Regions from separate parts of the Variovorax sp. TLI9-5A genome, predicted to be linked through region 2. Evidence: riboswitches for the same ligand, from Rfam matches in the RefSeq annotation. Region 2 holds a riboswitch; the other holds the start of a gene.
What was found. Region 2 has a riboswitch for glycine ahead of gcvT (glycine cleavage system aminomethyltransferase GcvT). Riboswitches for the same ligand answer to the same signal wherever they lie in the genome.
Positions count from the first base shown of each region.

Region 1 (14,170 bases), 3.5 Mb from region 2:
CAAGTAGAAGCCCTGCCCGTCGGCGGCGCTGTGGCTCGCCGGACGCCGGCCAGCGCGCCATGCCGCGATGAAGGGCAAGATCAGGGCCAGCCACGCCACCGTCCGCTTAGCCGGCACCGGCAGCAGCGCGATCACCACGCCGGCCAAACCGAGATAGACGACTGTGACCACGGCCCCATAACACTGCAGCTCGATCAAGCCAGGGGCCGTGCGCAAACGCGGCAGCAACTGGCCGCGCAGCAACGGCATAGCCGCCAGCAACATAAGCGCAGTGAACAGGCCCATGCCCATCAGGCCATAGGCCATATTCCAAAGATTCATCAACCTGCCTGTTCCAGCAATGCCGTATAGAGGGCGCAGATCGTGCTGGCCCGGGAGGCATAGGTGTGGTCGCGCATGGCGCGGGCCTGCGCTGCAGCGGATATGCTTTCGCGGCGGGCCGGCACATCGCGCAACTCTTCGATCAGCAGGCGCAGTTCATCCGGCGTGTCGAACAGCAGGATTTCCTGGCCTGGCACGAAGTAGTCTTCGATCTCCGCCCCCTCGACGAACAGGCACTGGACAGCGCCGGCCATGGCGGCTTCAAAGGTACGCGGGCCGGGCGTGCTGGCGTCGAGCTGGTACTTGGCGTTGGCTAGGTTGAAGCGCCGGCCAACATTCAGGGTGACGAGCGACGCTGCGTAATAGGCGGGCAAGGCCTCATTGGCCAGCCGGCCAGCCTGAGCGAAGGAAAGATCGGCCGGCCAGTCGGGGCCGAACACCTCCACATGCATGCCGCCCAAGGGCGTCTGCAGGTCGCGCAGCAGTTGCACGCGGTTGGGGAAAGCGGCGCCGCAGAAGAACAGGTCGCGCGCGCGCTGCGCGCCCAAGGGGCAGAAATGTGCGAGACGATCGGCCGCCAGCGGCAGGTGCAGGGCATGAGGATGGTCGATATGCGACACGGCCCAGCGGTCATTGGAGAAGACCGCGTCGGCATAGGGCAGGATCTTGTAGTTGAAGTCGAATTCGTAGGGGTCGTCATGCAGCCAGAAGAAAAGGGCCGCGCCGCGCTGATCACAGTAGCGGCGCAAGCGCGTGTAGTCACAGACGCCGGGCATGCATGAACCGAAGACCAGTACAACATCGGGCGAGAATTCGCGTGCTGCGGCTTCCGAACGGTCGAAGGATGACTCGATCACCTGCGACGGACCGAGCACCTCCATGAAGCCGCGCGCCACGTACTGGCGGAGCACAGCGTTGTGGTTGACCCGATCGGGCGAAGCGCTAGCGACCAAGACTTTGGGCGGATGGCTCATAGCTTCCTCCGGATCAAGCGAACCGCGGCACCAATGGCCGAGACGGCGCCTTTGCGCCGGAAATGCTCGACCGCCCGGCGGCCTAGCCCGCGCAGGCGCCGATAGAAAGATGGTGGGGGTGGCGGCGATGGTAGGTCCGGCGCTGGGGGTGCCTCGACGAGCGCCCAAGTACGGTGCAGAAGCGGCTTCACAGGCGGTTGGTAGCCGTCGGCCAGCGGGACAACCGGCTTATCCAGCGCCATCGGTGCCATCGCCAGCATGTCCTGATAGAGCGCGTGGAGTTGCTCCGCGTGAGTGGCCATTCGGGCGATGGGCGCGTTGGCCGCGCCTTGGCGCAGCCGGTGCAGCAAGCCAGGAGTTTCCATCAGTCGGCGGATGGCCTGCACCAGGTCGCCTTCCGAATCGACCGGCACCTTCAGGCCGTTGACGTCATGGGTGACACGTTCGGCCAGCGCACCGATGTCCGACACGATGGGCACCAGACCCAGGTCCCAGGCTTCAGACAGCGTGAGACAGTAGGTCTCGGGCCAGATGGACAAGTGCAAAGACACGTGGCAGTCGCGCGCGGCTTCCGGCAGTTCGCCCGGTTGGTAGCCGCCATGCACATGCACGTAGGGAAAACGTTCACGGTCAAGCATCCACCCGTGCCTTGGTTCGACCCGGCCGAACACATGGAACTCCACGCCGATGTTCTCGAATAGAGGTATCACGCGGGTGATGACGTCGCTGCCCTTGTGGCCGGCGAAGTTGCCGATAACGGCAACCCGGAAAGTGGTGTCTGCCGCGCTGGAGCGCTCAGACGGCGGCGCCGGCTCATCCTCCACCGGCACCGGCACGATGTGCGTGCCGCGGTGCCGCGCGACGGCCGGGAAAATGTCGCCCGCCAGCGCCAGGGCGCCGGCAGTATTGAAGACCAGCATGTCGACCAGGCCGAGCATCCGGTCCCAGAAGGCGCGCCGCACCGACTGGCCGCCGGGCAGCACATGGTGGCCGTTCCAAAGGCAAACGTCGCAATGCTCGGGCGCAATAGTGTCGGGCGCGCAGTAGCGGCCCTTAAAGGACACCAGGGTGAAGTTATGGCAAACGGTGTAGTAATCGTGGAACGTCAGTGCGCTGGGCACGCCCACGGCACGAGCCACCTCGATCATGCTGGGCACATGGCCCAGCAGATGGTGGAAGTGCACGACCTCGATCCGCAAGTTGACCAAGGCCCGCGCGAACGCGGACTCGCGTTCGGGGCAGGACAACATCCAAGCGGTGATGGGCTGGCTGAAGCGGTAATCCTCGATTAGGTTGCCGGCGGCATCGGTAACGACGGCGCCGGGCGGCTCGCCTACCACGCTGGGCAACCAGAAGAGGGCTTCGTAGCGGTCATCGAGTTCGTGGGCGAGCTGGCGCAGGTAGACCTCGACGCCGCCAAAGTTGCCGCGCAAAGTGACGTTGTGAGCCACCAGCAGCATCCGGGGCAGCGTCGCGGGCACCATGGCTGCGGCCACCTCGATGGGCGCGGCGGGGGCCATCTCGGATCGCAACGTGTCGAGCTCTTTCAGGACGGTCGCGACCCGGTTCTCGTAGCGGTGAAGCCGCGCGGCGCGCTGCTGCGCACTCGATGCAACGGAATGGCGATAGTCTGGCTCGGCCTTGAGCCGGTCGATCTGCTCACGCAACTGGACGACATCGTCGAAGTAGAGGAAGTCCTCGCCCAAGGCGAAATACTCGGCGGCTTCGGCGATCTTGGAGTGCACCAGCTGCACGGTCCCAGCCAAGGCGGCCTCGAACAAGCGCGGCGGCGGTGTCTCCGCGAATTCGTTCTCGCCGGAAGATGAGAAGACGCGCGGCAGCACCAGAGTGGCCACGCTCATGTTCGCCATGCGAGCAAAGTCCACAGGCGAGGTGCGCCAATCCATCTGGCTAAGAGGTATGGGCAACTCGAATTTGGGCAGATGCGCATTAGTAGGCAATGCGATCTTGGTTCGGAGCGGCGCGTTCTCGCAGCTGGTCAGCAGGTCGCGCACTAGCTCCACGCGATTGGGCCAAGCCGTGCCGGCGAAGAAGACGTCGTAGCGCATGTCAGCCTCGGCCGGCAGCACATCGCGCCAGTGGAATTCGGTGGAAGCGGCCAAGGGCAGATGCCGACCTTTGGCGCCATAGGCGGCGACGCTGCCGGAGTCGTTGGTGAAGACCAAGTCGAACAGCGCTGCGTTGGCGACGTTGACGACGATCTCGTAGGGATCTTCCGTGACCCAGAGCACCGAGCTACCACACTGGGCGGCGAGGCGGGCGCAGATCAGCGGATCAAGCTCCTCGCCGTCAAAGGCAAAGAACAAGTTACAACGGTTTTCACGCGCCAAGGCGATGGCGTCGCCCGGATCAGCCTTGAAGACCGATTCCACGGACGGTGACTGGCGCAGCGCCTGGGCCAAGCCCAGGCAGATGTAATGGTTGGGATTGCTGCGCTTGGTATCGAGCAAAAGTACGCGATAGCCGCTCACATCTTTCCTCGCGATCTCAGCAGGGAACGGATGCGGCGCAGAGGGCTGGTGATCTTCCAGCTAACGGTCGACCGGATTTGCTGCAGCTCGTGCTGCTGCAGGCGCAGGTCGTGCTGCTGCTGAAGCAGGTCCGCGCGCGCCTGCTGGAGTTCGACCGCCAGCCGGCTGGATTGGTCAAGCGCCTCGGCGTGGGCTCGCCGGGCAGTGTCAAGCTCGCCCTGGATCTGCTGCCTCGACTGGGCGGCGCGCTCTTGCTCGGCGGCATGCTCGCCCATTCGCGTGACGAGCGCGCTACGCAGCTCGGTGATGATGCGTTGGTCTTGGCTGCGTTCGAAAGGATTGATGAACTCCTCCGAGCCGGCGCGTAATCCATTGCTGAAGGCCTTGCTCAGCTCCATCATGCGCCGGGGATACAGCTGCTGATTGGTGGCCGACTTGAGGAAGACGGCCACGAAGTCGTTCCAGCCCTCGCCCTCTTCCGTCGTGCCGGCCATGTCGCCGATGAAGGACTCCAGGAGCATAGGATCGAAGCCGCTGCGTTGGCCCCAAGTGACCAATGCGCGCCCAGAGTCGGGGTAGAAGCGCCAGGCGTCTACCGGGTACCGATGCACGTAACCATTGCTAGGAACGTTAAGGTAGAGCAGCCCGGTGGGCTTGAGGATGCGCAGGATCTCGAGATAGAGCAGCCAGAACATCTCAGAATGCTCGAAGCAGGAACTGCAGACCACTATGTCGACGCTGCCGTCCTCGAACGGTAGGTGATAGGGATCGGTGATGACGATATCAACCCCCTTGGCCGCGACGAAATCCACGCCGCAGTAGTCGAGCTGTGGTGGACATACGTCCTTCAAGCTGCCGTTGACATCCTGGGCACCAATATCAACGACTAGGCCTTGGTCGAGACCAGCGGCGTATACATCGAAGAACAACTTTCCATAACTCAGCGCTGACTTGTGCATTGCAATATCTATTCGGGACGCGCGGGCACGCGCCCGCGCTGGTGTTATCAGAGGCTGTTGCGCTCGATGACCTGCATCGGAAGGCCGGCAAGACCCGCGATGAGCGCGTAGCCCACCCAGCGGCCGATGATTACCTCGCGCTGGACCCAAGCCGCGACCAGCGGCCGCTTACGCCACCCGCCGACGATCATTTGGGGTAGGGAGACGCTGCATTGATCCATCAGAAAGTCTCAGCCTCGCTAAGACAGACGCCGCCCCTGTCCTTGGCGGACAGCTGCGGCGCGAGACCCAAGTCTGGCCAGACGATACCCAGCGCCGGATCGTTCCAGGCGATGCAGCGCTCGTGGGCGGGCGCGTAGAACTCAGTGGTCTTATAAAGAAAGTCTGCCGATTCGCTGGTTACCACGAAGCCATGCGCAAAACCAGGCGGCACCCACAATTGCCTATGGTTGTCCTCGCTAAGCTCCACGCCCACCCATTCCCCGAAGGTCGGCGACGACTTGCGGATGTCCACAGCCACGTCGAACACCGCGCCACGCGCCACGCGCACCAGCTTGCCTTGCGGCTGCTGGATCTGGTAATGCAATCCCCGCAGCACGCCCCTGGTCGAGCGGGAATGGTTGTCCTGAACGAACTCCACATGCCGCCCGACAGCCTCGTCGAAGGCTTTGCCGTTGAAGCTCTCGTAGAAAAAGCCACGTGCGTCGCCGAAGACCTTCGGCTCGATGATCAGCACCTCAGGAATCGCAGTCGGTGTCACTTTCACGAGCGCACCTCCTCAGCCAGCAGGTGATTCAGGTACTTGCCATAGCCGTTCTTCTGCAACGGCGCAGCCAGCTTTGCCAATTGCTCCCGATCGATGAAACCGTTGCGCCACGCGATCTCTTCTGGGCAAGCAATCTTCAAGCCTTGGCGATGTTCCAGGGTTGCAATGAACTGCCCGGCTTCGAGCAAGCTCTCATGCGTCCCGGTATCCAGCCACGCATAGCCGCGCTGCATGATCTGCACATTGAGTTGGCCTAGGTCGAGGTAGGCTTGGTTCACCGCAGTGATCTCCAGCTCGCCACGCGCGCTCGGTTTCACCGACTTGGCAATGTCGACGACCTGGTTGTCGTAGAAGTACAGGCCTGTCACCGCATAGCTGCTCTTGGGCTTCGCCGGTTTTTCCTCGATGCTGCTGGCTTTTCCTGCCGCATCGAATGCGACCACGCCGTAACGCTCCGGGTCATGCACGTGGTAGGCAAAGACGGTCGCGCCGTTCTGCTGCGAATCGGCGCCTGACAGCAGGTGAGCAAGGTCATGGCCGTAGAAGATGTTGTCGCCCAGCACCAGCGCGCTCGACGAATTTCCTACGAATTTGTCCCCGATGATGAACGCCTGCGCGAGCCCGTCCGGACTCGGCTGCACCGCATACTGCAGGTTGATGCCCCACTGGCTGCCGTCGCCAAGCAACTGCTGAAAGCGAGGCGTGTCCTGCGGCGTGCTGATGATCAGGATGTCGCGCATGCCACCCAGCATGAGGGTGCTGAGCGGGTAATAGATCATCGGCTTGTCGTACACGGGCAGGAGCTGCTTGCTCATTGCCAGCGTGGCCGGATGCAGGCGCGTGCCCGAACCACCGGCCAGGATGATGCCCTTGCGTTGCGTCGTCTTGGTCATGCTTTCTCTTCTCGTGGGATTCTTCAAAGGATCTCGCGCAGCATGCGCGCGACGCCTTCCTGCCATGGCGGCAGGCGCAGCCCGAACGTCGTCTGCAGCTTGCTGGTATTAAGGCGCGAGTTGTGCGGGCGCTTCGCAGGCGTCGGGAATGCGCTGGTCGGCACGGGCTCGACGGCGCCGGGCCCAGCCTTGAGTTCGACACCGGCCTGCTGCGCCATTTCGAGCACGAAGCGCGCGTAGCCGTACCACGTCGTCTCGCCACCGGCGATCGCGTGATAGAGGCCGACCTTGGAGGGATCCTGCAGCGTCGCCCTAATGGCGTGCGCCGTCACGTCAGCCAGCAGCTCCGCACCCGTGGGCGCACCGAACTGGTCGTCGATGACAGTCAGCTTCTCGCGCTCCTTCGCCAGCCGGAGCATGGTCTTGGCGAAGTTGCCGCCACGGGCCGCATACACCCAGCTCGTGCGAAAGATCAGGTGCTTCGCGCAGTGCTGCGCCACTAGCTGCTCACCTTCGAGCTTGGTCTGTCCGTACACGCTGAGGGGGCCGGTCGCATCGACTTCCTTCCACGGCGTGGTGCCGCTGCCGTCGAAGACGTAGTCGGTCGAGTAGTGGACCATCAGCGCGCCGATCTTCTGCGCCGCTTCGGCTACGACGCCGGGCGAGGTGGCATTGAGCTTTCGCGCGAACTCGGGCTCGCTCTCGGCCTTGTCGACGGCGGTGTGCGCCGCTGCATTGACGATCACGTCGGGGCGCACCTTGAGCACGGTGTCGGCGAGCTCCTCGGGCCGGCTGAAGTCCGCGTGGAAATCGGTGCTGTCGAAATCGAGCGCGACCAGTTCACCGAGCGGCGCCAGGCTACGCTGCAACTCCCAGCCGACCTGTCCGCCCTTGCCCAGCAGCAGCAGCTTCATTCGGCGGCCTTCGCGTTGCTGTCGTACTGCTTCTCGACCCACTCGCGGTACGCACCGCTTTGCACGTTGCGCACCCACTCGCTGTTCGCGAGATACCACTCGACGGTCTTGCGGATGCCGGTGTCGAAGGTTTCGGCGGGCTTCCAGCCAAGCTCGGCCTCGAGCTTGCGCGCGTCGATGGCGTAGCGGCGGTCGTGGCCGGGGCGGTCGGTGACGTAGGTGATCTGTTCCTTGTACGGCTTGCCGTCGGCGCGGGGGCGCAGTTCGTCGAGCAGGGCGCACACGGTGTTGACGATCTCGATGTTGGGCTTCTCGTTCCAGCCGCCCACGTTGTAGGTCTCGCCGAGCTTGCCGGCCTCGAGCACGCGGCGAAGGGCGCTGCAGTGATCCTTCACGTAGAGCCAGTCGCGCACCTGCATGCCGTCACCGTACACGGGCAGGTTCTTGCCGGCCAGCGCGTTGACGATCATCAGGGGGATGAGCTTCTCGGGGAAGTGGAACGGGCCGTAGTTGTTCGAGCAGTTGGTGGTCAGCACCGGCAGGCCGTAGGTGTGGTGCCAGGCGCGCACAAGGTGGTCGCTGGCGGCCTTGCTGGCCGAGTAGGGGCTGTTGGGCTCGTACTTGTTCTCTTCGGTGAAGGCCGGGTCGGTCTTGGAGAGCGAGCCGTAGACCTCGTCGGTCGAGACGTGCAGGAAGCGGAAGGCCGACTTCTGATCGGCCGGCAGCGCGCTCCAGAAGCCGCGTACCGATTCGAGCAGGCGGAAGGTTCCGAGCACGTTGGTCTGCACGAAATCTTCGGGGCCGTGGATCGAGCGGTCCACGTGCGATTCGGCGGCGAAGTTCACCACGGCGCGCGGCTTGTGCTCAGCCAGGAGGCGGTCGATCAGGGCGCTGTCGCCGATGTCGCCCTGCACGAAGATGTGCTTCGGGTTGCCCTTGAGCGATGCGAGGGTCTCGAGGTTGCCGGCGTAGGTCAGCTTGTCGAGATTGACGACGGGCTCGTCGCTGTTCGCGATCCAGTCGAGTACGAAATTGGCGCCAATGAAGCCAGCGCCGCCGGTAACCAAGATCATGGGATCCCCTGAATGTTAGAAAGTCATCGCCTTCCGGCAATGAACCTTAACCAGTGATTATCCCATTGGGCCAACGAGCAAAGACACAGGACGTTACCGCTAACCCGCCAGCGTGTTTACAATGAGTCTCGATACTGCAGGAGAGCGGGCCACTCTCGGTGGCCCTACCGAAGGCGCAAACTCCCATAAACGCTCAGGTCGGCCCGACGAAGTCTTGGTATTTCGGCAAGGGGTCAGTACTGCATCAGATCAGAACGCCGTCTGGAGAGTCGTCACCAAGCGTGGCGCGCCGAAGGAGCAAATTCGTTGCAAAGGCGCAACGAATGAATCTCTCAGGTACCGAGGACAGGGGGAGCGGCAACTTGGACAGCGGTCGTCCGGCTGCCTACTATTAATCCAATAGTATTCACCCTCGCCCGCCGTTCAAGCGCTGCAACCTCAAAGGTACTTGAAATGCGCGTGATCGTTCTCGGCGCCGGCCTGCTCGGCGTGACTTCGGCTTACTACCTCCAGCAACTCGGCCACGAAGTGACCGTGATCGACCGGCAGGCCACCCCGGCCGCCGAAACCAGCTTCGCCAACGGCGGGCAGATCTCCGTCAGCCACGCAGAACCCTGGGCCAACCCCAGCGCGCCGCTTAAGGTGCTGCAATGGCTGGGCAAGGAAGACGCCCCGCTGCTCTTCCGCATGCGCGCCGACATGCGCCAGTGGCTCTGGGGCCTGCAGTTCCTGCGCGAATGCACGCCGGCGCGTACGCGTCATAACATCGAACAGATCGTTCGTCTGGGCACATACAGCCGCTCGATGTTGCAACAGTTGCGCCGCGACACCGGCCTCAGCTACGACCAGCGCACCCAGGGCATCCTGCACTTCTATACGACGCAAAAAGAGTTCGACGGCGCCCTCGCCCCCGCCGAGCAGATGCGCGCCCTAGGCTGCGAGCGCCAGGTCATCTCGGCCGACGAGGCCGTGAAGATCGAGCCCGCCCTCGCCCACATCCGCCCGAAGCTGGCCGGTGCCACCTACACGGCCGAGGACGAATCCGGCGACGCCAACCGATTCGCGCGCGAACTCGTGGGCTTGGCCGCCGCCGCGGGCGTGAAGTTCCTGATGAGCCATACCGTGACTGCGCTGCGCGAGGCCGGCGGCAGCATCGACCACGTCGAGGCCACCGACAGCGAAGGCCGCTTCCAGCGCATCCGCGGCGACGCCTTCGTGCTGGCCATGGGTTCGCTGAGCCCGCTGTACGCCGCGCCGCTAGGTATCCGCCTGCCGATCTACCCGGCCAAGGGCTACTCGGTGACGCTGCCCGTCAAGGACGCCTCGAAGGCGCACCAGGTCTCGCTGACCGACGACGAGTTCAAGCTCGTGTTCTCGCGCTACACCTCGGCCTCGGGCGACCGCCTGCGCATCGCCGGCACGGCCGAACTCAACGGCTACGACCGTGACCTGAACCGCGTGCGCTGCGAGGCCATCGTGCGCCGCGTCGAGGAGCTCTTCCCGGGCGCCGGCGACACCACGCAAGCCCAGTTCTGGACCGGCCTGCGCCCCGCCACGCCGAGCAACGTGCCGCTGATCGGCAAGACCAAGCTGCCGAATCTGTTCCTCAACACCGGCCACGGCACCCTGGGCTGGACGCACGCCTGCGGCTCGGGCAAGTCGATCGCGCGGATCGTGAGCGGGCTGGCGCCGGAGGTGGATTTCGCGTTCACGGGGATGCCGGCGCCCAAGCCCAGCATCCCGCAGCCTGCACTGGGCTGACGAACCGGCAAACCCCGATCATGCCTTGAACGTGATCCAGGGCCTGAGCCGCACCGCGCAGCGGATCAGCCCCGCACGTTCCTGTGCGTCAATCACCGCGCCGATCGGCTTGTAGGCCTGCGGCGCCTCCTCGATCCGGCGCTCCTCGCGCAAGGTCACGCATTGCCAGCTGGCCTTGTTGTCGGCGGGCGCGGGCCGCATCGCGCGAACCTCCTGCCGGCGCATCCGCCGGCCTGCGCCGTGGCTGCACGACCAGAGCCAGTCTTCATGCCCCAGCCCGGACGCCAGATACGAGTAGTCGCCCATCGAGCCGGGAATCAACGCCAGATCGCCCGCGTTCGCCGGTGTCGCTCCCTTGCGGTGGATGTTCATGCCATGCTCGCGCAGCACCACGTTGTGCGGCACGTCCACCACCAGCCTCGACGACGTGGCGCCGAGCAGTTCCGCGAAGTCCTTGCGCACCAGTTCGGCCAGCACGACCCGGTTGACCCACGCATAGCGGGCCGCGACGCCCATGGCCTCCAGATATTCGTCGGCCAGCGGTCCCGCCAAGCCATACAGGCCGCTCTTCGGATGACGCAGGCCCTTGGGCCATTCGTTGCGGGCACGGTCCATCCAGCGGCCGCCCACATGGAACCCGATGTCGCGCGAGCCGCTGTGGATCATCACGACTACGTCGCCCGCCTTGAGGCCCGCGCGATAGGCCTCATGCCGGTCCAGGACATGGTCGACCACCTGCAGCTCCACGAAATGATTGCCGCTGCCCGGCGTGCCGAGACAGGGATCACGGAAAACCTCGTGGCGGACCCCGGTGTAGGCCTCGGGCGCGTGCCGAGCGCTGCCGCCGAAGGTAGCAAGGCCGATGCAGGCATCGAGCTCGTCCTGCATCCGTTCGCGGTCGCACGAAGACCACAGCCCTCCGTCCCGCACTGCCTCGAGAAAGGCCGACGGCCCCACGTCGAACAGCGCCTTGAACGCCGCCGTGTGCACCGGCACATCGCGCCCGTTGTCGAGCAGGCTGCGCGTGAGCCGCGCGACCAGCCGCGTCTTGTGCGGCGCCATCTGGTCGAGCGTGAGCCCGGTGGTCAGCAGCCGCATGCCGCAGTTGATGTCGGTGCCCACGGCTGCGGGAATGACGAAGTCCGCATCGGTCGCGACAACGCTGCCGACCGGAGCAACGGAGCCCGGATGAAAGTCGGGCGTCGCACAGGCCTTGCACACGCCCTTCTCGCCATCGGGCGAACGCACGCTGGCGAATGCCAGCAATTGATTCACCGCTTTTTCTTCCAGCGGAAGGCTGGGCGGCAGGAGTACCGTCGCCTCGGAGGCTTCGTGGTGCAGGTGATAGACGCCGTCGCGGTAGTCGACGGCAATGCCAGCGCGCGAGAAGGCACGCTGGAGTCTCGAGAAACGAGGATCGCTCATGGCTGCTGTTCCATTTCGGAAACCAGGTCGGTTTCCTGCCTCGTCGCACTTTGCGTGGCGAGGCGAAAAAGATCGACCGCGCTCGCAAACGATGCAATGCGCGGTTGGCTCTTTCTTGCAGCAGCAGAGATTCAAGAAAGCGGGCGGATTCTAGCGACGCATCCTTCCGCCGGAAACTCGCCCGTCGCTTTTTCGCGTCGGGCGCCGAGTCAGTCGGGTGCGGTAAACACCGTCAAAACCCCGGTATAGCCGTACAGGTGATGGCGAGCGATCTCCCCCGCGGCGAAAAAACCCACCAGCGGCACATCGCCCAACGCATGCCGCACGATCTGCAGCTCAGCCCCAGGCGCGCCGAAATGCGGACCGCCGCGACCGGAGCAGCTCACGTACACGGCCCCCGCGATGCGCCGAGCCGGGTGCGGCGCCGCCTCGGCCTCGCCGGCAGCCACCGCGCGCGCGGTGGCCAGCGTCTGCTCCTCGGGCTCCAGCTCCTCGCGAATTTCCGCGCAGATGCGCATCAGGTCGGCGCGCGCGGCCTGGGCGTTGCGGCGGCAGAAGGTCAGGCGCATGCCGGCTTCCGCTGTGTCGGCGATGGCGATGCCGCGGCGCGTGGGGTCGAGCCCGATGATGTGGCGCACGAGCACGTCGGCGCCCAGGTCGCCGGTGCGGCGGATGCCGTCGCTGCCGGCGTCGGCCAGGCCGACCAGCGTGTTGCGCACCGCGTCGATGGCTTCCTGCGGGCGTTCGAGCGACACCTGCAGGTCGGCCAGCAGAACGTCGAGCGCCGGCTCGCCGTCGAGCTTCAGCAGCAGGTTGCCGTCGGCCTCGGTGATCTCGCGTTCGCGGACCGCGCCCGAGCGCAGCGGCTGGCAGCCCTGGGTGACGCGCGACACCAGCCGCACGCCCTCGCCGAACACCACGCCCGAGAGCCCGCCCGAGAACACGCCGCCTGCGGCGCCGTGCCCGCGGATGTTGCCGTTGCCGCCGATGGCGAACTGCAGCGCGCCGCCGCGCCCGGAAGACAGGCCGCCGAACAGGTAGCCGGTGTCGGTGCGCCCGGCCATCTCGCCGATCAGCTCGGCGAGGTCGGGCGTGGCCGGGTCTGCGTGCACCAGCGCCGTGTGCGCCTCGAAACCGCTCATTTCCGAATTGCCCAGCGGCGCGACGCCGGAGAACACGCGGTACTGGTCGCTCGGCAGGGCGCAGAGCATCAGCGTCATGCCGGGCTCGTCGAAGTACTCGGCGTTGTTGGCCGAGACGCCGATGCCGACCGTGCCCGACCAATCGGTCACTTCGGGCAACTCGGCGCTCAGGTGGTCGAGGATGTCCTGCGCGTCGCTCGCGTAGTGATCGGTGATGTAGAGCAGCCCCAGCGTCGGCGCGGAGGCGTAGTCGGGCAGCGCCATCTGCGCCCGCAGCTGGGCGAGCACGAGGCCCGCCGCCATTCGCCATTGCGGATGGGTGGCATGTCCGGAGGGAAACAACTTCATGATGCGTGCCAACCCGTTCTGTTCAACAAATGGATGTGTGTCGTAAGACGTCAGCGCCGGCCGGAGGTTCGCTTCCGGGCGGCGGTGGACGTCTTTTTCTTCGCGGCCGGGGCCGTCGTCTTCTTTGCAGTTGCGGCTGTCTTGCGAGACGCCGCCGGCTTGCCGATGACCGAGCCGACCGCGTCTGCCAGCGGCTGGGCCATGGCCGGCACCTTCAGCTGGGCCGCGTCCTGCAGCGCCGTGCTGGCAATCTGCTGGAACTGTTCGGTGAGCGAGCCCCACCACTGCATCGGGTCGACCACGCCCGCGCCATCGGCCGCCGCGGCTTTCGCTTTGGAGGCGGCCGGCTTGCGGCTTGGTTTCTTCGGCGCCGGAGCTTCTTCAACTTCCTCCTCGAGCGCCTCTTCGTCCTCGATTTCCTCGGGTTCGGGCTCCGGCGCGGCCTGGACAGGCGCGGGAGCCGCCGCCGCGGTCGCCTGCCGGGTGAACGCGCTGGCGATGTCTTCCATGCGCACGTTCATGCCGCGCAGCGTCGACAGCGTCATCTTCTGCACTTCCAGCGCCTGGATGGTGGCCTTGAGGGCATGGCCGTTCTGTTCGAGCCAGTACTGCACCGTCTTGAGTTCCTGGATGCGCTTGTCGACCTCCTCCACGCTCAGCGTGGGCGCCACCCAGCTCGCGAGACTCGGGATGCCCGGCACCGAACCGGCGCCCGACGCCGCGCCGCCGGCGAGGTTCTTCAGGAAGTCGAATCCGGGAACGAACTGGCTGAAGTCGAAGGGCTTGCTGGCGTTGCTCATGCGGGAGGTCTCCTGGGTGCTGGGTATGGGTTTTCTTGTGTTGCCAGCTTACTCCAAGCCTCCGGGCTTTTAGCGTCCGTCAGAGCTCGCTTCTAACCTTGCCGAAGACTTTCCAGAAGGCCGCGTCCTGCGAGGTCGCGAAGTTGATCCGCATCATGGTGCTCGGCGGCCGGCGCGCGTGGAAGAGCGAGCCCGGCGCCAGCAGGTAGCCCTGGTCGAGCATGCGCTGGGTGAGCGCGTCGGTGTCCACGCCGGTGTCGACCCAGCCGAACAGCCCCGCCGGTTCCGAGGCGAAGGTACAG
Region 1 is NZ_CP200310.1:6,410,642-6,424,811, forward strand. Features, by position in the region: gene AC1VNX_RS30485 (hypothetical protein) at 1-306, opposite strand, end outside; gene AC1VNX_RS30490 (CgeB family protein) at 321-1,295, opposite strand; gene AC1VNX_RS30495 (glycosyltransferase family protein) at 1,292-3,787, opposite strand; gene AC1VNX_RS30500 (class I SAM-dependent methyltransferase) at 3,784-4,746, opposite strand; gene AC1VNX_RS30505 (hypothetical protein) at 4,794-4,937, opposite strand; gene rfbC (dTDP-4-dehydrorhamnose 3,5-epimerase) at 4,967-5,512, opposite strand; gene rfbA (glucose-1-phosphate thymidylyltransferase RfbA) at 5,509-6,405, opposite strand; gene rfbD (dTDP-4-dehydrorhamnose reductase) at 6,429-7,319, opposite strand; gene rfbB (dTDP-glucose 4,6-dehydratase) at 7,316-8,392, opposite strand; glycine riboswitch at 8,521-8,610, shown strand; glycine riboswitch at 8,644-8,751, shown strand; gene AC1VNX_RS30530 (D-amino acid dehydrogenase) at 8,846-10,153, shown strand; gene AC1VNX_RS30535 (RtcB family protein) at 10,172-11,578, opposite strand; gene AC1VNX_RS30540 (FIST signal transduction protein) at 11,788-13,068, opposite strand; gene AC1VNX_RS30545 (PhaM family polyhydroxyalkanoate granule multifunctional regulatory protein) at 13,119-13,868, opposite strand; gene AC1VNX_RS30550 (aminotransferase-like domain-containing protein) at 13,948-14,170, opposite strand, start outside.
Region 1: another riboswitch for glycine. It lies ahead of AC1VNX_RS30530 (D-amino acid dehydrogenase); the one in region 2 lies ahead of gcvT (glycine cleavage system aminomethyltransferase GcvT).

Region 2 (14,170 bases):
CGGACAGGCTGCGGATGTAGCGCAGCATCGCCGTCTCGCTCTTGTGGGTGTTGAACACCGGGTGCGTGAGGAAGGCGCTGCTGCGGCGCAGCTCTTCGGGAATCAGCGGCGTGGTGCTGCCCGAGAGATCGTCGAAGCGCGGCGCCTGCTTGCCGGCGGGCGCGAACAGGCCCCACAGGGTTTCGACATCGGCGCGCGTGCTGGTCTCGTCCAGCGAGATGCCCAGGTGCTGCTGCAGGCGCTGGCGCAGGTTGACGCCGGCGGCCTGCGCGCGCTCGATGATCGACTGCGTGTCTTCGCCGGTGCGGATGGTCAGCGAGTCGAAGGCGGTGGTGTTCACCGGCTCGCGGCCCATCTGCGCGAGGCCCTTGGCCAGCACGGCGGTGAGCGCGGCCACGCGCTGCGCGATGCGCGTGAGGCCGTCGGGCCCGTGGTACACGGCGTACATGCTGGCCACCACGGCCGGCAGCACCTGCGCGGTACAGATGTTGGAAGTGGCCTTCTCGCGGCGGATGTGCTGCTCGCGTGTCTGCAGCGCGAGGCGATACGCCGGCTGGCCGTGCGTGTCGACGCTCACGCCCACGAGGCGGCCCGGCAGCGAGCGCTTGAACTCGTCGCGGCAGGCCAGGTAGGCGGCGTGCGGGCCGCCGTTGCACAGCGGCATGCCGAAGCGCTGCGTGGTGCCGCAGACGATGTCCGCGCCCCATTCGCCGGGAGGCGCCAGCAGCGTCAGCGCCAGCAGGTCGGCCGCGACGATGAAGGCGGCGTCGCACTGGTGCGCGTGGCCCGCGAGCGGGCGCAGGTCGTGCACGTGGCCGGTGGTGGCGGGGTACTGCGCGAGCACGCCGAAGAAGGCGCCGCTCGCCATCAGGTGCGGCAGCGTTTCCGACACGGTGCTCACCTTGACCTCGATGCCCAGCGGCGCGGCGCGGGTCTTGATGACTTCGATGGTCTGCGGGTGGCAGTCGCCAGACACGAGGAACACGTTGCTCTTGCTCTTCACGCTGCGCTTGGCCAGCGTCATGGCCTCGGCGGCGGCCGTGGCTTCGTCGAGCATCGATGCGTTGGCGATGGCCATGCCCGTGAGGTCGCACACCATCGTCTGGAAGTTGAGCAGGGCTTCCATGCGGCCCTGCGAGATCTCGGCCTGGTAGGGCGTGTAGGCGGTGTACCAGGCGGGGTTCTCGAGGATGTTGCGCAGGATCACGCCCGGCGTGTGGTTGCCGTAGTAGCCCTGTCCGATGAAGTTGCGCAACACCTTGTTCTTCGACGCCATCGCCTTCAGCTCGGCCAGCGCGTCGGCCTCGGTGACCGGTGCGGGCAGGCGCATCGGCTTCGAGCGGCGGATGGCCGCCGGCACGATGCCGTCGATGAGCTCGGCGCGCGTTTCCGAGCCGATCGCCGGCAGCATGCGCGCCTCGTCCGCCGCATCGATGCCGATGTGGCGAGCGGGGAATTCCTCGGCGTTCTCTAGTTCTTGCAAAGAAGGAAGGGCGGGCGTCGGCATGGCGGTGAGGGCTCGGAGGGAAAAGACAAAAGTGCTGAAAGGAATCAGCGGATCAGGATTCGGCGGCGAACTTGTCGTACGAAGCAGCGTCCAGCAGCGCGTCGAGCTGCGCGGGGTCGCTCAGCTTGACCTTGAAGAACCAGCCGGCGGCCAGCGGGTCGCTGTTGGCGAGCGACGGGTCGGCGCGCAGCGCTTCATTCACTTCGGTGATCTCGCCCGACACGGGCATGAACACGTCGGCGGCGGCTTTCACCGATTCGACGACACCGGCGACATCGCCCTGCGCGAAGGTCTTGCCGACTTCGGGCAGGTCGACGAACACCACGTCGCCCAGCGCGTCCTGCGCATGCACGGTGATGCCGACGGTGGCCGCGTCGCCTTCGGCCGACACCCATTCGTGGTCCTTGGTGTACTTGATGCTCATGGTGGAAAAACTCCTCGTGGAAAAAATGAATCGGGGTGCAGAGCCTAGCCGGTCAGCCGCGGTAGTAGCGGGTGGGCACGAAGGGCATGGTCGACACTTCCATCGGCACTGGCTTGCCGCGCACGATGGCCTGCACGCGCGTGCCCGGCTCGGCGAAGGCGGTGGCCACGTAGCCCATGGCGACGCAGCGGTCGGCCGTGGGGCCGAGCAGGCCGCTGGTGACGGCGCCGATGTCGTGGCCCTCGAAGGACTGCAGCACCGTGCCGTCGCGCACCGGAATGCGTTCCAGCGCGACGAGGCCTACGCGCTTGCGCTTCAGGGTGTCGTGGTCGGTGTGGCCGGCCGCGCCGGCGGTGGAGGCGGCGAGCTGCGCGAGCACCTTCGCGGCACCCGGAAAACCGCCTTCGCGCGCGCCGCCCGCGCGGCGCACCTTCTGCATCGCCCAGTTGAGCGAGGCCTCGACGGGCGTGGTGGTGGTGTCGATGTCGTTGCCGTAGAGGCACAGGCCCGCTTCGAGCCGCAGCGAGTTGCGCGCGCCCAGGCCGACGGGCTTGACCTCTGGCTGGGCCAGCAGCAGCCGGGCGAGGGCTTCGGCGTCGGTGGCGGCCACCGAGATCTCGAAGCCGTCCTCGCCGGTGTAGCCGCTGCGGGTGACGAAGGCTGCAATGCCGCCGATCTGCACCGCGCCGCCGGTCATGAACACGAAGCGCTCGACGCCGGGCGAAAGCCGCGCCAGCGTGGCTGCGGCCTGCGGGCCCTGCAGCGCGAGCAGTGCGTTGTCGGGCAGGGGGCGCACCTCGCAGCGCGAGCCGATTTTCTGCTGGATGTGGGCAATGTCGGCCACTTTGCAGGCGCCGTTGACGATCACGAAGATCGAGCCGTTGCCCTCGTTGAAGAACATCAGGTCGTCGAGGATGCCGCCCTCGTCGTCCAGCAGCAGGCCATAGCGCTGCTTGCCGGCGGGCAGGTCGATCACGTCGACCGGCATCAGGGTCTCGAACGCGGCTGCGGCGTCGGGCCCGACCAGGCGAAGCTGGCCCATGTGGGAAATGTCGAACAGGCCGGCCGCGTCGCGCGTGTGCTTGTGTTCGGCCATCAGGCCGGCGGGGTACTGAACCGGCATCGAGTAGCCGGCGAAGGGCACCATGCGGGCGCCCAGCTCCAGGTGGAGGTCGTACAGCGGCGTCTTGAGAAGTTCGGTAGCGGATGCGGAGGAAGCGGCCACGGGGCACTCCAAAGGGGCAGTCGAAATCCATGACGCAAGCCATGGGCCACCCCTGCTGTCCGCTTTACCTGAGAGATTCGCCCCACGATCGGGGTTTGCTCCTTCGGTGGGCCGTCTGCTCTTTCGTGCGGCGGCCTCTCTCCAGCAAGGAAACGCCGGTTTTCACCGGCGCCTCGTCAGTCCTTTTGCCTGAGCGTTCGGGGGAAACTGACCCCCTGCGCCTTCGGCGGCCCCGGCATGCGGGGCTCTCTCCTGACCCCGGCAAGTGTAGTTGATCGAGCGGCCCGGCTGGCGGATTTGCCTGCCTGCGCTCAGCGCGCCCACAGATACCAGGCCCCCAGGCCGGCCGCGACCCACACGGCCACGACCAGCGCGGCGCCCCAGCGGCTGGTCGGCCTGGAACCCGAGCTTTGCATCCACGCATCGGCCCGCTGCCGGCATTCGGCGAGCACCGGCGCCGGAATCAGCCGGATCGTGAGCCAGATCAGCCCCGGCAGCAGCAGCACGTCGTCGACGTAGCCGAGCACCGGAACGAAGTCGGGAATGAGGTCGATGGGACTGAGCGCATAGGCCACGACGAATACGCCCAGCGCCTTGGCGTACCAGGGCGTGGCGGCATGCCGGCATGCGAACCAGAGCGTGACGCCGTCGCGCTTGAGGCGCCTGGCCCAGTTGCGAAGGCGTGAGGACAGTGTGGTGGCGGGAGACGAGGAGAGATTCACCCGGCGATGGTGTCACAGGCCGGATGCTGTTGCGACCAGATGCGTCAGTGCATCACCTCCGCCGGCGGCAGCAGCCGGTCGATGCGCTCGCGCAGCGACTCGGCGCGCTCCGCGCCGGCGGTCTTCTCGATCTCGGTGAGCATCAGCGCGGCGATGGTCAGCATCGCCTCGCGGTCGCGCGCTTCGCGCAGTGCGTCGCGCATCTGCAGCGCGAACTTCGGGTCGCGGCGCACGAACATGCGCTCGCAGATGTCGAAGAGGAACATGCGCGTGGTCGCCAGCGAACGCTTGCCGTCGAAGGTGTCGGCCGAGGTGGCGACCTGGATCGGCTCGATGGCGGGGATGGGCGAGGGCGCGGGCTGCGCGGGGGGCTCCGCCGGGGCGGCTGCGGCAGCCGCCGCCTTCGGGCTCTGCAGGTAGCCCTTCTCGATCAGCGTCTGGATCGCTCGTTCGGCTTCATCGCGGTTGGCGAAGAGGGGACTGAAGTCGGTCAGGGAGCGCCGGCCGTCGGCCATCAGCAGCAGGGCGCGTTCGCGCTGGGTGAGCGTGCGCTGTCCGCCCTGGAGTTCGTTGCGCGCCTTGTCGGTCTTGGTGGGAAACATGGCAGCCACAGCCTTGGGGAAACGAAGGCTGCAGCATGGTTGCAAGTGGTGACACCTTCGTGAACCGTTTGGCTTACAGGGCCATTGAGCGGGGCGCTTGCGTCAGCCGCCCGCGCCTTCCTTGCGGATGAGCCAGCGGCCTTCCACGCGCTGCAGCTCCAGGGTCTTGCGACTCTTCTCGCGCAGCTTGTCGGCGCTGTAGGTCTGCTGGAAGCTGGCGGTGGCCGCCTGTCCCTTGAGGCTGATGACGAGGCCGTCGATCTCCACGCTGATGGCGGCCTTCTCTTCGATGCGCGCGCGGCGATCGGCCTCCCAGGCCTTGCGGTCCTGGCCGCGCGGCGGCGTGAAGTCGCTCGCGTAGGCGGCGAGGTAGCGCGTCACGTCGCGTGCGGACCATGCTGCGGCCCAGGCGCGCACTGCGGCCTCGACTTCGCGGATGCCTGCTGCGGGATCGGCCGGCACGGTGGTCACAGCCGGTGTCGTCGGCGCTACCGACGTTGCCGGCCCGGCGGCGAAGGCGGCCGGAGCCAGTAGCGCGCTTCCCAGTACGCAGCTCAGGAATCGATTCATGGCGCAGTGTCCCTCCTTGTCGTTTCGCCGGCCCTCCGGCCCCGCGCTCGATTCTGGCAGCGAACATGCGCCAGGTCCTTTTCAGGCGGCAGCTCCTTCGGTCTCGGCCGGCATCGCCTGCATGGTGCGGTTGCGCAGCCGCAGCGCCAGCACCGCCGCCACGCACAGCACGCAGAGCACCGCTGTCAGCGTGACGCCGAGGCCGCGCGCGTCCGACAGCATGCCGAAGAACGGCGACACCAGCCCGCCCACCGACAGCGCCAGCCCCAGCGCGATGCCGCTGGCGGTGGCCGGGTTGCGCGGCAGGTAGTCCTGCGCCAGCGTTACCTGCGCGGCGAAGGGCAGGAACATGCACAGGCCGAAGAGCGCGGTGCAGGCCAGCGCCCAGTCGGCGTCCGGCGCGAGCACGATGCCCGCGAGCGAGGGCAGCGCGAGCAGGTAGCCGGCGCGGATCGTGCCCATGCGCCCGATGCGGTCACCCAGCCAGCCGCCGAGCAGCGTGCCCGCGGCACCCGCCGCAGTGAATGCGGTGAGCGCCGCCGCACCCTGGAAGGCCGAGCCGTGCAGGTCACGCGTGATGCGCAGCGACAGCATCGACATCACCGTGACGTACGGGATCGACCAGCCCACGATGGTCGCCACCAGCAGCCCGAAGGCGCGCCATTCGTTGTGCGGCTTCATCAGATGGTCGCCGGCCTTGCGGGCTGCCGCAGCGCTGCTGCCCGAGGCCGTGCCGCGCCATGCGTTCGCGGCGAACCACACCACGCCCATCGCCAGCGCCGGCACGCCCAGCAGGTAGCTGCGCGACAGGCTGCCGCCGCCCACGGCCGTGGCCGCCAGCACCGGCGCGAACGAGGCGCCGATGGTGCCGCCCACCGAGAACACGCTCATCGCCTTCTGCGAGCCGCCGCCGGCCGCGCGCGCCGCCACCGTTGCGGGCGGGTGGTAGGCCGCGATGCCCAGCCCGCACAGCGCCATCGCGATCCAGGTCGGCAGGTAGCTCTGGCTCAGGCCGGCCAGCACCACGCCCAACGCGGCCACCAGGAAGCCCGAGGGCATCAGCCAGCTGCGCGGGTGCCGGTCGGCGTACAGGCCGAACAGCGGCTGCACCACGCTCGACAGGCCGGTGGCCGCCAGCATCAGGCCGCTGACTGCCGTGTAGCTGTAGCCGCGCTCCAGCACCATGAAGGGCAGCAGGGCAGGCACGAGGCCTTGGTAGAGATCGTTGACGGCATGGGTGCCGGTGAGCAGCCCGAGTCGGCGCTTGTTCATGACGGATGCTTCTTTCGTTTTGCAGGAGGAGTGGAAAAAGCATCGTAGGAAGCCGTGAGAAGATGTTCTCGCTACGAATCCTCAAGCGTCGTCGAGAAATGGACAAAGAAGCTCAGGCAGCTATCAACCTCCGTCCGGAGCACGGCGAGTCGACCCCGCGCGCCGTCGCGGTGCTGGCGACCGACCCGGCGGGCGATGCCTTCATCCCTGCGCACACGCACCGGCGCGGGCAGCTCATCCACGCGATTTCGGGCGTGATGCTGGTGAGCGCCGCAGCCGGCAGCTGGGTGGTGCCGACCGGCCGCGGCGTGTGGGTGCCCGGCGGCATGGAGCACCGGATACAGATGGCGGGCGAAGTGCGCATGCGCACCGTGTTCGTCGAGCCCGGCACGCGTGCCGACCTGGGCGGCGAGTGCCGCGTGATCCACGTCGGCGCGCTGCTGCGGGAGCTGATCGTCACGGCCGTGTCGTTGCCGCTGGACTACGCGCCGGGCGGGCGCGACGAGCGGGTGATGGAGCTGATCCTCGACGAGATAGAAGCCGCGCCGGCGCTCTCCCTGCATGTGCCGATGCCGCGCCACGCCCGGCTGGCCGCGCTGTGCGAGGAACTCGTGCGCGACCCTGCTCTGCCCGCCACGCTGGACGACTGGGCGCTGCGCCTGCACATGAACAGCCGCACGCTCGCGCGCCTGTTCCAGCGCGAGACGGGCATGAACTTCGGCGCGTGGTGCCGGCAGGCGAGGCTGCTGCTGAGCCTGCCGCAACTGGCGGCCGGTGCGTCGATCCTGGAAGTGGCGCTGGCGCACGGCTACGAGAGCCCGAGCGCCTTCACCGCGATGTTCCGGCGCACGCTGGGCGTGCCGCCCAGCGTGTACCTGCGCCGCGACTGACTATCTGGCGTAGACCAGATCCCGCAGCGCCAGCGAGATCCATGGCACGTAGGTGATCACCATCAGGCACCCCAGGATCACCAGCACGAAAGGCACGAGGTGCTTCACGATGCGGTCCAGCGATATTCGCGCCACGGTACAGGCAGCGAACAGGTTCACGCCGAAGGGCGGGGTGATCATGCCGAGTGCGAGGTTCACCACCATGATCAGGCCGAAGTGCACCGGGTCGATGCCGAAGTGCACAGCCACCGGCGCCAGGATCGGCGCGAGCACGATGATCGCCGCGCTGGTCTCGATGAACATGCCGATCACGAACAGCGCCGCGTTTACGCCCAGCAGGAACATCGCCGGCGACTGCAGCACCTCCTGCAGCCAGCGGCCGATGGCGTCGGGCACGCCGGCACGGGTGATGAGGAACGCGAACAGGCCCGCGTTGGCGATGATGAACATGATCACCGCCGACGACACCACCGACTTGCGCAGGATCGCGTAGAGGTCGCCCAGCCTGATCTCGCGGTAGACCAGCATGCCCACCACCAGCGCGTAGAACACCGCCACCGCCGAGGCTTCGGTCGGCGTGAAGATGCCGCCGTAGATGCCGCCGAGGATGATCACGGGCATCAGCAGCGCCCAGCCGGCCTGCCACAGGGCCCGGCCGAAGGGCATGCGGCCCTCGCCGTCGTTCTTGCCCCAGCCCTTCCACTTGCAGTAGACCCACACGAACAGCATCAGCACCAGGCTGATCAGGATGCCCGGGCCGAAGCCCGCGATGAACAGCTCGCCGATGGACACTTCGGCGCTCACGCCGTACAGGATCATCGGGATCGACGGCGGGATGATCACGCCCAGCTCCGCGCTGGTGGCCTGCAGGGCCGCCGCGTACGAGGTGGGGTAGCCGTGCTTGATGAGCGCCGGGATCAGGATGGCGCCGATCGCGAAGGTGGTTGCCACCGACGAGCCCGACACCGCCGCGAAGATCATGCAGGTGAGCACGCAGGTCATCGGCAGGCCGCCCTGCACGCCGCCCACGATGCTCTTGGCGAACTCCACCAGCCGCCGCGAGATGCCGCCCGTCTCCATCAGGTTGCCGGCCAGGATGAAGAACGGGATGGCCGCCAGCGGAAACTTGTTGATCGAGTTGAACATCTCCTTCACGGAGATCAGCATGTTGGCGTTGGTCACCTGGATGCCCAGGATCGACGCCAGCCCGATGGACACCGCCACCGAAATCGACAGTGCGAAGCACAGCACCATCGTCGCGACCATCACGGTGCTCATGATGTAGCCCCCACGCTCGGCACTTCGTGTCCTCGCTGCCCCCCGAGGGGGCCGTTCGCTTGCTTGGGGCGGCCCGGCGCGGCGCTCATTGCGCGGTCTCCAGTTCGAGCCGCTTCGGATCGAGGAAATTACCGACGATGCCGAACAGGCAGAAGATCGACCCCACCGGCAAGGCGAGGTAGGACCACAGCATCGAGACGCTCTCCAGCCCCGCCATCGACTGCACGCGCCCGCGCATCGCATAGTCGAAGCCCCACCACAGCACCACCAGCATCAGGATCAGCGCGGCGAGGCTCACCACCGCGTCGAGCACGCGGCGCACGCGCGGCGGGCTCCAGCGGTAGAGAACGTCAACGCTCACCATCGCGCCCTGGCGGAACGCGGTCGGGATGCCGAGGAACACCATCCAGATGAGGCTCACGCGGATCAGGATCTCGCTCCACTCGGCCGGCTGCTCCAGCACGAAGCGGGTGATGATCTGGAACAGGCCCAGGCTCGACGCGACGACCAGCATCGCGCAGGCCATCAGCATCGACGCGCCGGTGGTCCAGCGCTCGATGCTCAGGAATTTTTCTTTCACTTGTAGTCGCGGATCTTGTCGAGATTGGCCTTGCCGAATTCCTTCTCGAACTGGGCATTGACCGGCGCGAGCGCGGCGACGAACTTGGCCTTGTCGACGTTGTCGATCACGGTCATGCCCTTGGCGCGCAGGTCGGCCACGCCCTTGGCGTCGTCCTCGTCCACGCGCGCGCGGTTGGCCTTGGTGCCTTCCTTGGCGGCGTCGAGGAAGGCCTGCTTGTCGGCCGCGCTGAGCTTGTCGAAGCTCGCCTTGTTCATCAGGAAGATGCAGGGCGAGTAGACGTGGCCCGTGAGCGACAGGTGCTTCTGCACCTGGTCGAACTTGGCCGAGATGATGACCGGCAGCGGGTTCTCCTGGCCATCGACCGTGCCCTGCTGCAGCGCGGTGAACACCTCGGGGAAGGCCATCGGCGTGGTGATGATGCCGAAGCCCTTGTAGGCGGCGATGTGCACCGGGTTTTCCATCGTGCGCATCTTCAGGCCCTTGAGGTCCTCAGGTGCCTTCACGTCGCGCTTGCTGTTGGTCATGTGGCGGAAGCCGTTCTCGGCCCATGCCAGCGCCTTGAAGCCCTTGGCGTCGAACTTGGTCAGCAGGTCCTGGCCGATCGGGCCGTCGAGCACCGCGCGTGCGTGGGCCTTGTCGCGGAACAGGAAGGGCACGTCGAGGATCTTCGTCTCGGGCACGAAGTTCGGCACCGGGCCGGTCGAGGAGAACGCGAGCTCCTGCGTGCCGAGTTGCACCGCCTCGATCGACTCGCGCTCGCCGCCGAGCGAGCCGTTGTAGAAGGTCTGGACCTTGTAGCGCCCGCCGGTGCGCTTCTCCACTTCCTTGGCGAAGGTGTCGATGGCAACGCCCTGGTGCGAGTTCTGCGCGGTCGAGATGCTGATCTTCATGGTCGTCTGCGCGAAGGCAGCCGAGCTCAGGGCGAGCGAAAGGCAAGCGGCGGCAATGGGGCCGAATTTCATGTTGTCTCCGGGGAGTTGGGTCAGGAACGCGTCAGGCGCGCTTGATCCGACTATGCCGTAACCGGAAGCTTCACGGCGTCGGGATTTTCACGGACGTACTCGCGGATGACCGCCTCGAAGCTGTCGTCCGCCGCCAGGCCCAGCGCCTTCGCGCGTGCCGTTTCGATGCGCCCGGGCCAAGTCTTCACGATGCGCATGATCGTCGGGTCCGGCGTGCGGTCGAGCAGGGAGGTGGCCGCCTTGCCGGCCACGCGCTCCAGCGCCGCGGCCATCTCGCCCACCGTGGTCGACAGTGAAGGCAGGTTCAGCGCGGTGCGCGGGCCCCATTGCGCATCGCTCGCCTCGGCGGCGCGGATGATGCCCTCGATGGTGCGAGCCGGTGAGGCGATGGCGACAGGCGTCTCGTCGGGCACCGGGCAGGCCGCGCGCAGGCCCGCCAGCGGCTCCCGGATCATTCCGCTGAAGAAGCCCGAGGCCGCGCCGTTGGGCTTGCCCGGCCGCACGCTCACGGTCATGAGCCGCACGCTGCGTCCGCGCACGAAGCCCTTGCGCGTGAAATCGGCTACCAGCTGTTCACCTATGAATTTCTGGATGCCGTAGCTGGTCTGCGGCGTGGGCAGCGTGTGGTCCTCGATCACCCTCGGCAAGGGCTGCTCGGGCGAGTCGCCGAACACCGCGAGCGAACTGGCGAACACCAGCACCGGCCTGGTGCCCAGCGCGCGGATCCGTTCGAGCAGCGCGTGCGTGGCGGCGAAGTTGCTGCGCATGCCGAGGTCGAAGTCGGCCTCGCATTCGCCGCTCACGGCCGCAGCCAGATGGAAGATGGCGTCGGCTTCGCGCCAGGGCGTGGCATCGGACTGCGCCGAGAGTTGCTCGTTCAGGTCGCCGGTGATGGCATTGATGCGGGCATCGGCCGCGAGGTCGGCCGGCGGGGCCGCGCGATCGACCAGCGTGATGCGCTCGATGGGGCTGGCGGGCGAGCCGGCCAGCGAAAGGCTGCCTTGCTTGAGCAGCGTGCGTGCGAGGCGCGCACCCAGAAAGCCTGCGCCGCCGGTGATGATGATCTGCATGGGTCTTGTCTCCTGTGAGCGCCGAGGATAAGCGTGCGGCGCATTCTGCGTGGCGGTTCGGGCACCGGCCGCTGCGCATGCGTATGGCATGCTCGGCCGAAAGGGCCGAGCGGCCTGCGCCGCGATCCGGTCCGGCAACGACAACCATGACGATGAAGCTCCCACCCGATTTCCTGGAAACGCTGCGGCAGCCGGTGCTCGGCGAAGCCGACCTCGACACACAGTCCTCGTTCTTCTCGCGCAAGGAGGTGGTGGATTTCTACATCTCGGCGACGAAGAGCCCGGACAAGAACGACGTGCTGCGACTGGCCGCCGACCAGCTGCCTGTTCTGCATCCCCACCGGGCCGCTCTGCTCGCACTGTTCTGCGGCGCGCTCGTGGAGGACGGGGCCGATCCGCATCTGCTCTTCGGCGCGGCGCTGGAGCTCATGGCCGGCCTGCTCGCCTCGCTCGAGCCCTTCTGCGCGACGCAGCCGATGGAGGACGACGATGACGCGGATTCCGACGAGCTTGCCGAATGGCAGGCCGCCAATGCCGCGCTCGGCGCGCTGTCGGCGCAGGAGCGTTTCGAGGTCGAGGCGCGGCAGGCCGCGGCTGCGCTGCTGGTGCTTCCGCTGATGACCATGCTCATGCGCGACGTGCGCAACCACCGCGCCCTGCTGGCCGACGGCGAACTGGTGGCGCGCATCGATGCGATGGCCGTCAACGATTCGCTGCCCATCGACGGGCTGCACTTCCTGCAGGGTGCCGCCGAGCTGACCTACGAAGACGAGCTGGTGGTGCTCCTTCCGGCCTCCGGCACCGGCATGCTGGTGAAGGCCCACGCCATCAACAACAACTTCCACGCGTTCTCGCTGCTGCAGAAGCTGATGCGCAAGCACGCCAAGGTACTCGGCATCCAGCCGCCCGAGGGCGAGGCGGGCGCGAACGCAAGCCGCGACACCGACTGCGCCGAATACCTGTGGCTGCAGGCCGACGCCTTCAGGAACGGAGAGCTGGTCGATCCCATGGCATGGTCCTGGGGCGAGGGGTCGCTGCGCGAGAACGCCCGCAGGCAGGACCGGCTGGTGCTCGTTGCGCTGGACACGCAGGACAAGCCCAGCCGCAGCTGGAATGGGTTCAACCGCGTGCTCCATTCGGAGCAGAAGTCGCGTGTGTCGCTCGTGCGCTTGCTCGCGCCCGAGGAGGTCGCTGCGTACCTCGCCTGAGGCAGGGGGGCCTTTCGGCCACGCCAAAGAAAAGGCCCTCCGAAGAGGGCCTGGAACGGGAACAAGCGTGAAAAATCGGGAAAGGGCCGGAGGCCTTACATCCCCACGTAGTTCGGCCCGCCACCGCCTTCCGGCGTGACCCACACGATGTTCTGTGTCGGGTCCTTGATGTCGCAGGTCTTGCAGTGCACGCAGTTCTGCGCGTTGATCTGCAGGCGCTGCTTGCCGTCGTCGGTGCCGACGAACTCGTACACGCCGGCCGGGCAATAGCGGCTTTCGGGGCCGGCGAACTTGGCGAGGTTGACGTTCACGGGCACCGTGGCGTCTTTCAGCGTCAGGTGGGCCGGCTGCTGCTCTTCATGGTTGGTGTTGCTGATGAACACGCTGGAGAGGCGGTCGAAGGTGAGCTTGCCGTCGGGCTTCGGGTAGACGATGGGCTTGCACTCCGCCGCGGGCTTCAGGTACTGGTGGTCGGGCTTGTTGCGGCGCAGCGTCCATGGGATGTGGCCCTTGAGCAGCCATTGCTCGACGCCGTTCATGAAGGTCGCGATGCCCAGGCCCTTCTTGAACCAGGCCTTGAAGTTGCGGGCCTTGTTCAGTTCGGCGTGCAGCCAGCTCTTCTCGAAGGCTGCCGGGTAGGCCGTGAGCTCGTCGTGCTGGCGGCCGGCCACGACCGCGTCGAAGGCTGCTTCGGCACACAGCATGCCGGTCTTGATGGCGGCGTGGCTGCCCTTGATGCGGCTCACGTTGAGGTAGCCGGCCTCGCAGCCGACCAGCGCGCCGCCCGGGAACACGGTCTTGGGCAGCGACATCAGGCCGCCGGCCGTGATGGCGCGCGCGCCGTAGCCGATGCGCTTGGCCGGCTTGATGCCCTTGGCCTCGTCGCCTTCCAGGTACCAGCGGATGTTGGGGTGCAGCTTCCAGCGCTGCATTTCCTCGAAGGGGCTCAGGTAGGGGTTGCTGTAGTCCAGTCCGGTGATGAAGCCCATCGTGACCTTGTTGTCCTCCATGTGATAGAGGAAGGCGCCGCCATAGGTGTCGCTCTTCATCGGCCAGCCGGCGGTGTGCAGCACGAAGCCGGGCTGGTGGCGCTTGGGGTCGATTTCCCAGACTTCCTTCACGCCCAGGCCGTAGGTCTGCGGGTCCTTGCCGGCGTCGAGCTTGTATTTGGCGATGAGCTGGCGGCCCAGGTGGCCGCGTGCGCCTTCGGCGAACACGGTGTACTTGCCCAGCAGCTCCATGCCGAGCTGGAAGTTCTCGGTGGGCTCGCCATCCTTGCCGACGCCCATGTTGCCGGTGGCCACGCCGCGCACCGAGCCGTCTTCGTTGTAGAGCACTTCGGCAGCAGGGAAGCCCGGGAAGATCTCCACGCCCAGGTTCTCGGCCTGCTGCGCCAGCCACTTGGTGAAGGCGCCCAGGCTGATGATGTAGTTGCCGTGGTTCTGGAAGCAGGCCGGCAAGAAGAGGTTGGGGGTGCGCAGGCCGGACTTCTCGCCCAGGAACACCATCGCGTCGTCGGTGACCGGCTGGTTCAGCGGGGCGCCGAGTTCCTTCCAGTCGGGCAGCAGCTCGTTGAGCGCGCGCGGGTCCATGATGGCGCCCGAGAGGATGTGCGCGCCGGGCTCCGAGCCCTTCTCGAGCACAACGACCGAAATCTCCTTCTCGTGCTGCGCGGCGAGCTGCTTGAGCCGGATCGCGGTCGACAGGCCGGCCGGGCCGCCGCCGACCACGACCACGTCGTATTCCATGGCTTCGCGAGGGCCGAACTGAGCGAGGATTTCGTCGTGGGTCATCTGGGTTGGATCGATAATGATTTTTCGAGACGCGGGGGCTTCCCGGGATTGCGGGGCATTTTAT
Region 2 is NZ_CP200310.1:2,922,329-2,936,498, forward strand. Features, by position in the region: gene gcvP (aminomethyl-transferring glycine dehydrogenase) at 1-1,507, opposite strand, end outside; gene gcvH (glycine cleavage system protein GcvH) at 1,560-1,931, opposite strand; gene gcvT (glycine cleavage system aminomethyltransferase GcvT) at 1,984-3,156, opposite strand; glycine riboswitch at 3,202-3,311, opposite strand; glycine riboswitch at 3,324-3,421, opposite strand; gene AC1VNX_RS13900 (YkvA family protein) at 3,468-3,878, opposite strand; gene AC1VNX_RS13905 (hypothetical protein) at 3,923-4,480, opposite strand; gene AC1VNX_RS13910 (L,D-transpeptidase Cds6 family protein) at 4,583-5,050, opposite strand; gene AC1VNX_RS13915 (MFS transporter) at 5,132-6,322, opposite strand; gene AC1VNX_RS13920 (AraC family transcriptional regulator) at 6,421-7,212, shown strand; gene AC1VNX_RS13925 (TRAP transporter large permease) at 7,213-8,490, opposite strand; gene AC1VNX_RS13930 (TRAP transporter small permease) at 8,576-9,070, opposite strand; gene AC1VNX_RS13935 (TRAP transporter substrate-binding protein) at 9,067-10,035, opposite strand; gene denD (D-erythronate dehydrogenase) at 10,086-11,105, opposite strand; gene AC1VNX_RS13945 (hypothetical protein) at 11,258-12,313, shown strand; gene AC1VNX_RS13950 (electron transfer flavoprotein-ubiquinone oxidoreductase) at 12,409-14,106, opposite strand.